Regions from separate parts of the Priestia sp. 10L35 genome, predicted to be linked through region 3. Evidence: predicted binding sites of a transcription regulator. Region 3 holds the regulator's gene; each other region holds the start of a gene.
What was found. The regulator Rex, encoded in region 3, represses fermentation and respiration genes when NADH is low (regulators of the CRP and FNR family bind a similar motif). The targets are predictions, from matches to a motif close to TTGTGAAATATTTCACAA.
Positions count from the first base shown of each region.

Region 1 (3,289 bases), on a different contig from region 3:
TGACCATCATAATAGTAATAATAGGTCTTGATAATTCTTTTACGGTTTCTAAAAGAGTGGTCCATGCCACTTTTGGCGATACGTTAAGCAAGAAAACTGAAAGGATACAAGCAATAAGAATTGCTGTACCTGTTGCTGCAAATACGTCTATTTTTAAGATAGCAGCGTAAGGCGTAGGATCTTTTACTAAAGGCGCTGCTTTAATTACGTGATTGTGTAAAAATGGGACGTTAATAAGCAGGTTCATATGTTCAAGCATTTTTTTGACAAAAGAAATGCTCCAAGCCGTAACGAGTATCGTTAATAGAATAAAAGGAGACCAAGCCTTTAAAATCTGTTTTGGTGACAGGCTGAAGCTTTTAGCTGCTGCCGGGCTTGTTCGTTTAATATAAAAAGCAAGAGCAAGTAAACTCACAATAGAAGATGTGATATTTGGAAGTTCAGGGCCGATGTATGTAACAGTTAAATACTGTGTCAGTGCATAGGAAACGGCTGTGATGCTCGTTGCTTTCCATACGTCTTTTAATCCTTTTATCCCATCCATAATAAAGACAAGTAAAAAAGGGATAAGAAAAGAAATAATCGGAAGCTGCGTGCCAAGAAAATGAGCAATTTCTTTTGGATCTATGCCAGATACTTGTCCTGCGACAATAACAGGAATCCCCATGGCGCCAAACGCTCCTGAAGCTGTATTAGCAATTAAACATAGCGCCGCTGCTTTTAATGGTTTGAACCCAAGTCCAACTAGAAGCGCTGCTGTAATGGCAATTGGAGCTCCAAATCCCGCTGCCCCTTCTAAAAAAGCATTAAAGGAAAAAGCAACAAGCAGCATTTGCAAGCGGGGGTCATCCGTTATTGAAATAATAGATTGTCTGATGGTAGTAAACTGTCCGCTTTTGACAGTTAGCTTGTATAAGAACACCGCTCCGATAATAATATAGCTGATGGGCCAAAGTGCATACAGAAACCCATAGCCTGTGGCTCCTAAGATCATTGAGGCAGGCATATCATAAAAATAAATAGCAATAATCATAGAAAGAAGCACCGTAATACCAGCAGCAATATGTCCTTTTAATTTCAAAAGAGTTAAAGCAATAAAGAAAAAGATAATGGGGATGAGTGCAATTAGTGCAGAAAGCCAAATATTATCTAACGGATTATATACCTGAGTCCACGTCATATTCATACACCTCTACTACATATTTAAAACAAGGGAGCGGGAGAGTCCCCCGCAAAAATCTTTAGATGTTACACAAAAGCTCTGTCGCGAGTTTGCTTAAGTATGCTAGCAGAGTGCTCGAGCTGCTGCTGTTCGTGAGGGGTTAAATTCAATTCAATAATTTGACGCACGCCGTTTTTATTAATGATAGCTGGTACGCCGATATACACATCAGAAATACCATATTGTCCTTCTAATAAAGCAGATACTGTTAAAATAGAATTTTCATCATCTAAAATAGCCTTGGTAATGCGTACAAGCCCCATTGCAATTCCGTAATAAGTCGCTCCTTTTCGATTAATAATATGGTAAGCCGCATCGCGGGTTTGTTCGAATAGATGCTGCATATCCGGTTCTTTTTCAATAGCGGCAGTATTGATAAAATGTTCGAGCTTCACACCGCCAATTTGCGCGTGGCTCCAAACAGGAAATTCCGTATCTCCATGTTCCCCCATAATATAAGCGTGGACGTTGCGAGAATCTACTTCGAAATAGTCGCTTAACAAGTAGCGGAAACGAGCTGTGTCAAGAATCGTTCCTGAACCAATTACCCGTTCGTTTGGTAATCCTGATACTTTTTGTGTAACGTGTGCGAGAATATCAACTGGATTTGTTGCCACTAAAATGATGCCGTCAAATCCGCTGTTCATAATATCTTTTACAATGCATTCAAAAATTTTAACGTTTTTTTCAACTAGATCTAAGCGTGTTTCCCCTGGAGCTTGATTAGCGCCCGCTGTAATAACTACTAAATCAGCGTCAGCACAGTCTTTATAATCTCCAGCCCAGATTTTCATCGGTGTGGCAAATGGCATTCCATGATTGATATCACGTGCTTCACCTTCTGCTTTTTCTTTGTTCATATCGATTAACACTAATTCATTGGCAATACCTTGATTCACCATTGAAAAAGCGTAGCTTGAGCCAACAAAACCAGTTCCGATAACAGCAACTTTTCGTGTTTTTGGTGTGAATTGTGTTTTCATTTGTATCATCCTTTGAATTTTATTTTGTGATGTTTTTCACAATGTTAGTGTAACAAGAATAAATTGCTTCAGCTGTGATAAAAATCACACCCTTTAAAAAATAGTAAACAATTTTACAGGGCGATTTTAAAAAATGTCCTTCTACATGAAGTGCCACATTTAGAAAGATCTTAAACGTTTAAAGTGTTGAGTAAAGGCAACTTGTTTTGCAGAAAGCTAAAGAGTTTAACATTCTCTATTTGTATGTTAGCAGCCAATAATGTTTCTATAGACCCACACGAAATCCATTTGTTACACTAAGTTTGCTTATTTTGAATAAAGGAGTGGAAGGGATGGAGAACTACTATGAGCAAGCCCAAAAAGGCGCTTGGGTTAGTATCTTATCATATATCTTTTTATCAACATGTAAACTTATCATTGCGGGTGTCACCGCTTCCTCTGCATTAAAAGCCGACGGTCTTAATAATGTTACAGATATTATTGCATCGATTGCCGTCTTGGTCGGCTTAAAAATCTCTAAAAAACCTCGTGATAATGATCATCCCTATGGACATTCCAGAGCGGAACATATTTCTTCACTTATTGCTTCTTTTATTATGATGGTCATCGGACTAGAAGTATTGGTTGATGCGGGTCAGTCATTATTTATGGACAAATCTGAAGCTCCTAATTTACTGGCTGCTTGGGTAGGTCTTGGAGCGGCTGCTATTATGGGTGGTGTTTACCGATATAATATTAAGCTTGCTAAAAAACTTGATAGCCAGTCTTTATATGCGGTTGCTAAAGATAATTTGTCTGATGCACTTGTGAGTATAGGGGCTGTTGTGGGAATTTTCGGCTCCCAATTCGGCTTGCCATGGCTGGATGTGGTAGCTGCTTTTGCTGTGGGAATTATTATTTGTAAAACAGCCATTGAGATTTTTAAAGAAGCGGCTCATTCCTTAACGGACGGATTTGATGAAGAAAAGTTAGGGCACTACAAAGAAAGCATCGAGCTTGTAGAAGGTGTAAAAGAAGTAGAAGATGTGAAAGCGCGCAAGCTTGGTAATCAAGTCGTGATTGATGTAACTGTTAAAGTAGATCC
Region 1 covers NZ_JBFTKA010000009.1:89,683-92,971, reverse strand. The annotation lists gene AC1DEF_RS24540 (lactate permease LctP family transporter) at 1-1,186, opposite strand, end outside; gene AC1DEF_RS24535 (L-lactate dehydrogenase) at 1,249-2,205, opposite strand; gene AC1DEF_RS24530 (cation diffusion facilitator family transporter) at 2,538-3,289, shown strand, end outside.
Region 1: a site for Rex is predicted at 2,230-2,247, ahead of AC1DEF_RS24535 (L-lactate dehydrogenase). Genes of this name have one in related genera too.

Region 2 (3,289 bases), on a different contig from region 3:
ACTAGAAACGGGGCTGTTTATCTATGTTAAGATAAATGTAGATTATTGTTGTAAAGTGGATAGAACTAGAATGAAATAAATCAAATAGATAGGGTGTACACATGAGAAAAGAAGTACAAGTTATAGCCAAAGAAGCTTTTATTAAAAAAGTGAACAAGGGTTATCCACTCATTGAAAAAGATGCGCTTGTTGATGGTCATAAACTGCAAGAAGAAGGGGTTATTATTAACTTAGTCACTCCCAAGAATCAATTTTTAGCCAAAGGCTATTATGGAAAACAAAACAAAGGCTACGGATGGATTCTTACGAAGAAGAAAAATGAGCAAATTGACGCGGCGTTTTTTGCTAGAAAAATTCAGCAAGCTATTTCGTCTCGTCATGACTTTTATGCGTCTGAAGACACAACTGCTTTTCGCGTATTTAATAGTGAAGGTGACGGAATCGGCGGCTTGATTATTGATTATTATGACGGATATTACGTCATGAGTTGGTATAGTGAAGGAATTTATCAATTTAAAGAATACGTCATTGAAGCCTTAAAGTCTGCGCCTAACTTTAAAGGGCTGTACCAGAAAAAACGTTTTAACGTAAAGGGGCAGTATATTGAAGAAGATGATTTTGTAGCAGGGGATAAAGGTGAATTTCCTTTAATTGTAAAAGAAAATGGTATTCGTTTTGCCGTTTACTTAAATGACGGAGCGATGGTGGGAGTCTTTTTAGATCAGCGAGACGTCCGTAAAACGATTCGAGATAAATATGCAAAAGGAAAGACCGTGCTAAATATGTTTTCGTATACAGGCGCATTTTCAGTGGCGGCCGCTCTTGGAGGAGCTGCGAAAACAACAAGTGTCGATTTAGCCAATCGCAGCTTGGCTAAAACAATTGAGCAATTTAGTGTAAATGGAATTGATCACGAAGCACAGGACATTATCGTAGAAGATGTTTTCAAGTATTTTAAATATGCGGTCAAGAAGAACATGACCTTCGATCTTGTGGTGCTAGATCCGCCGAGCTTTGCCAAGTCGAAAAAGCATACGTTCAGCGCGGCAAAAGACTACAAAGATTTATTAAAAGAAGCCATTGCTCTTACAAAGCCAAATGGTGTCATTGTAGCATCTACGAACGCAAGCAATTTTGATATGAAAAAATTCCATTCGTTTATTGAAAAAGCTTTTAATGAAAAAGGAGAACAGTACAAAATGATGGAGCAGTTCGCTCTTCCAGCTGATTTTAAAACAATAAAAGAATTTAAGTCAGGTAATTATTTAAAAGTCGTGTTTATTCAAAAAGTAAATCGCTAAATGCAAGGCTGCATGATGAATTCATGCAGTTTATTTATTTTTAAAAAAATAACGCTTACAAGCTATTTTGAAGGGAATAAAATGAAGGTAAGAGATAAATATTGTCAATATATATGATAAAATAATAAAGGAATTATGCTCAACACTTCACAATTTTACAATATCATCCTTACGAAACGTATTTTTACAATTATTTTATTTTAAATGGGATAAGTATTGAGTACGAAGTGGAAAGAGCATACTATTACTATTATTTAAAAACATGAAAGGAGAAAGATTATGGCTGAAACAACAAAAAAGCCTGCCGGCGAAGTGAAATTTATTCCTTTATTAATTTGTCTGGCAATCGGACTTATTTTATGGTTTATTACACCTCCGTCCGGACTTGATTTGAAGGCTTGGCACTTATTCGCTATTTTTGTGGCTACTATCGTAGGGCTTATCATTAAACCATTGCCATTGGGCAGTGTAGCTATTTTATCTTTAACCATTATTGTATTAACTAATACATTAACACTTGAACAATCGCTCAGCGGTTTTCAAAATACGACGATTTGGTTAATCGTTATTGCATTCTTTATTTCTAGAGGTTTTATTAAGACTGGTCTAGGAACAAGGGTTGCCTATATCTTCGTTCGTTTGTTCGGTAAAAAGACGTTGGGACTATCGTATTCTCTTATCGTAAGTGACTTACTTTTATCACCTGCAATGCCGTCTAATACAGCACGAGCTGGAGGAATTATTCTTCCAATCATTCGTTCTTTATCCGAAACATACGGATCGAGAACTGGTGACGGTACGGAGCGCAGAGTCGGTGCTTTCTTAACAAAAGTATCGTTTCAAGGAGATATGATCACATCCGCTATGTTCGTAACAGCAATGGCGGCCAATCCTCTTGCGGTTAAAATGACGGAACAAATTACAGGCAAAACTATTTCATGGGTTGGCTGGGCAGCGGCTGCAATCGTACCTGGAATTATTAGTTTAATCGTTATTCCGCTCGTTATTTATAAGCTGTATCCGCCAGAATTAAAAGAAACGCCGGAAGCATCTGAAATTGCAGCAAAAAAACTAAATGAAATGGGTCCGCTAAAGAAAGAAGAATGGTACATGATTGGCGTATTTTTACTTCTTCTTGTGCTGTGGATTTTTGGCGCTAATTTAAATATTAATGCAACAACAACTGCTTTTATTGGTCTATGTGCGCTGCTTTTAACGCAAGTGTTAAGCTGGTCGGACATCAAAAAAGAACAGGGAGCATGGGATACATTAGTCTGGTTTGCTGTTTTGGTTATGATGGCAACTTTCTTAAATGATCTAGGCATGATTCCTTGGTTCAGTGATCTGATGAAAGGCACTGTTAGCCATATGTCTTGGATGACGGCGTTGATTGTATTAGCTATTGCATATTTTTATTCTCACTACTTTTTTGCGAGTAACACGGCTCACGTCAGCGCTATGTACGCAGCATTTTTATCTGTCATCGTGGCCGCTGGTGCGCCTCCGTTACTGTCAGCATTAATTTTAGCGTTCTTTAGCAATTTATTTGGCTGTTTAACTCACTACGGAAGTGGACCGGCACCGGTGTTCTTCGGTAGTGGATATGTAACGCAGCAAAAATGGTGGTCGCTCGGCTTTTTAATTTCAATTATTCATATTATCATTTGGATTGGAATTGGCGGCTTGTGGTGGAAACTGCTAGGTCTATGGTAAAAAAACAGTGGCGCAGGCCACTGTTTTTTTTATGCTTCAGCCCAAACGGATACAGAGCCGCCATTTACAGGGAACTGTCCGTAGCCATCTTCTTCAATCACAACTTGGTCCTCTCGGTTGTTTGTGAAGTCAATCCACGTTTGTCCACTTCGGTGTTCGCCGACGAACATTCTCTTTTCGCCATCTTCACCGTTTGACATCACCACAGCGCATCCAGACTTCTCAAATTCCTCTACACCATGCCTTACCCATCCAATAGTATTCGGGTGATCAAA
Region 2 covers NZ_JBFTKA010000006.1:43,743-47,031, forward strand. The annotation lists gene AC1DEF_RS20550 (class I SAM-dependent rRNA methyltransferase) at 102-1,301, shown strand; gene AC1DEF_RS20555 (anion permease) at 1,581-3,014, shown strand; gene AC1DEF_RS20560 (alpha-amylase) at 3,044-3,289, opposite strand, start outside.
Region 2: a site for Rex is predicted at 1,437-1,454, ahead of AC1DEF_RS20555 (anion permease). Genes of this name have one in related genera too.

Region 3 (3,289 bases):
CAAAATGCTCAGGAAACCGTGTGGAATTTCCCCACGATCTTATTTGCACTCGTAGCCGCGTTCGATTTCAGATTTGCGGTGCGCATTTTTATCTTGCACTATAAAATTAAAAAGTTGCAGCAGCAATATAAAAATCAAGATGATTCATCTAAATAAAAAAACCACTGTTTCAGTGGTTTTTTTACATACTAACATCTTCTCTTTCTTGCTCTGCCCTTGCCTTTAACACTTTGCGATACGAAATGCGGGAAATAATGATGCTGATTTCATACAAAATTAAGAGCGGCACTGTCACCATCATGTGCGAGAGCAATTCTGGTGGTGTAATAAGTGCGGCAATAACTAGCAGTACGAAATAGGCATACTTTCGAATTTGAGATAAAAACATAGGCGTGATAATACCTAATCGCGTCAAAAACATGACGACAACAGGAAGCTGAAACAACAGGCCAAAAGGCAGTGTGAGCTGCATTAAAAAAGAAAAGTATTCATTAATGCCAATCACTTGGTTTACATTCAGCTCATCAGAAACGCGCGTCATAAAATCGACGACAAATGGAAACAACACAAAATAAGAAAAAGAGACACCGCCGATAAAGAGAAAAATGGAAACAGGAATATATCCAAGCGTTACCTTACGCTCTTTTTCATATAAACCAGGACTAATAAATGCCCAAAGTTGATACAGTGCAACAGGAGCTGCAAGTACACAGCCGATAATAACAGCAAACTGCATATAAATCTTAACTGGATCTGTTAGCCTAAATGCATTCATCGTTAAATTTTTTGCCTCATCAGCATGCTGTAAATAGACAATAACCTTATCCGCTATAAAAAAGCCGCCAATTGTGGCAATGACAAAGAAAAATAAAACAATTAAAATGCGCTTTCGCAGCTCTCCTATATGATCATATATTGACATTTCTTGTTCGGTCATACTATGATCACCCTTTTACTCTTTGTCATCTACTTGACGCTGTTTATCTTTTTCACGATCTTCTGAGGCACCGCTAGCGGCATGCTTAAACTCTCTAAGCGTTTGCCCGACTGATCTTCCTAGCTCCGGTAACCGTTTCGGTCCAAAAATAAGCAGTGCTACAATCGCAATAATAATCCAACTGCCTGCTCCAATCCCCATATTCCCACTCTCCTTATTAATTTAGACTTAAGGAAATCGTAACACAGTCCATCTTATTCAACAGGATAATTTTTCAAAAAGTAGACAAGCGACTGTAATTCTACAGCCAGATCAATATGATGCAGTCGAATCTCATCCGGTACGTTTAAGCGTGCAGGAGTGAAGTTTAGAATCCCTTTAATTCCGCAACTCACTAAACGATCGGTAATTTGCTGAGCCACAGTGGCAGGAACGGTTAAAATCGCCACTGAGATATCATCACTCATATAATCTTCCAATTGGTCAAGGTGATAAACCGGCACGTCGCCTACTTTTGTACCGACTTTATCTTCTATCACATCAAAAGCGCACTCAATTTTGGTGTTATTATTTTTAATAAAATTATAATTTAAAAAGGCCGTTCCCAGATTCCCTACGCCAATCAGTGCTACTTTCGTTACTTCATCTTGGTCTAACGTTTTACGGAAAAATGTAAGTAAATAATTCACATTGTAGCCGTATCCCTTTTTCCCTAATGCTCCAAAGTAAGAAAAATCCCGGCGAATAGTAGCAGAATCAACTTTCACTGCCTCACTTAACTCCGCTGACGAAACACGCTGTTTACCAGAAGCATGCAAGTTTTTTAAAAAACGATAATAAAGCGGCAATCGTTTAGCCGTTGCTTGTGGTATTTTTAATTGTTCAGTGTTCACGTTGTACCCCCTCAGTTCATGTATGTCATTACTAACATTTTCAAGTCATATTGCATTACCTTTCACAAAGCCTCAACCGCCTTGAGGTAGCGCTTCCAATTCTCTCTCTTTTCTCTTGTTTTATATATACTCCGCTTCACACCCCGACGCCTTTTGTCTATCCAGGAATACTTAAAGTCGGTAGCTAGAACGAAGCAATTAGCCCTTCAAAGGATCCGTTTGTTAGTCATGACGGATTTTCTACATCCATCATATATAAGTTCAGAGATGCACTTATCTCTTATTTTAACATAGTATCCTGTATAAAATGTGCAGGTAAAATCATTTTATTTCATGAATCAAAACATTCGCTTCATCATTTGTTCTTGTCCCTCTACAAATTACAAACGCTTGTAGGAAGAACTTGTAGTTGAAAATATGTTAAAATACACTATGGATATACTACTAGAGGTGAAAAAATGATTATTCTACAATTGAACGGTATTACAAAATACTATGGGGCAGAACCCATTTTATCGAATATAAAGTTAGAAGTACAATCAAAAGACCGCATTGCCCTAGTGGGACGAAACGGTGCAGGTAAATCAACTTTATTAAAAATTATTGCTGAGCAGCTTTCTTATGACAGCGGAGAAATTATTAAACCTAAAGGTGTTTCCATTGATTATATGGGACAAGATACAGTTCTTGAGTCAACACTCTCCATATGGGAAGAAATGATGACAGTCTTTGCTCCGTTAAAGAAGATGGAAAAAGAATTACGTACGCTTGAAACGAAGATGGGCGATCCAGACATTTTTAATGATTCAGTTCAATACGAAAAACTAACCAAAGAGTACGATCAGCTTCAAGTAACGTTCAAAGATTTAGGCGGCTATCAATATGAAGCGGATACACGATCTATTCTTCACGGTTTCCGTTTCTCAAACTTTGACTATAGCACCCCTATTTCCTCCTTGAGCGGTGGACAAAAAACGCGCTTGGCTCTTGCAAAACTGCTTTTAACAAAGCCAGACTTGCTTATTCTGGATGAGCCTACCAACCACTTAGATATTGAAACTTTAGCATGGCTGGAACAGTTTCTGCAAGGGTATGAAGGAGCTATTTTAATTGTTTCACACGATCGTTACTTCCTTGATAAGGTCGTAAATCAAGTGTATGAAGTCACACAAAAAACAACGGTCAAGTACACGGGCAACTACTCTAAATACCTTGTACAAAAAGCAGAGCGATATGAAAAAGAGTTGCGTCAGTACGAAAAGCAGCAAGATGAAGTCGCAAAACTGAATGATTTTATTCAACGAAACATCGCCCGCGCATCGACTACAAAACGTGCGCAAAGCAGACGTAAGCAGCTCGATCGAATGGAGTTAATAAATCGACCTAACGAAGGCGAAAAATCAGCTAGTTTTTCGTTTGAAATTGAGCGTCAAAGCGGAAATGAAGTCTTAAATCTCGA
Region 3 covers NZ_JBFTKA010000022.1:4,279-7,567, reverse strand. The annotation lists gene AC1DEF_RS28135 (YdiK family protein) at 1-156, shown strand, start outside; gene tatC (twin-arginine translocase subunit TatC) at 182-937, opposite strand; gene tatA (twin-arginine translocase TatA/TatE family subunit) at 953-1,138, opposite strand; gene AC1DEF_RS28120 (redox-sensing transcriptional repressor Rex) at 1,192-1,830, opposite strand; gene AC1DEF_RS28115 (ABC-F family ATP-binding cassette domain-containing protein) at 2,289-3,289, shown strand, end outside.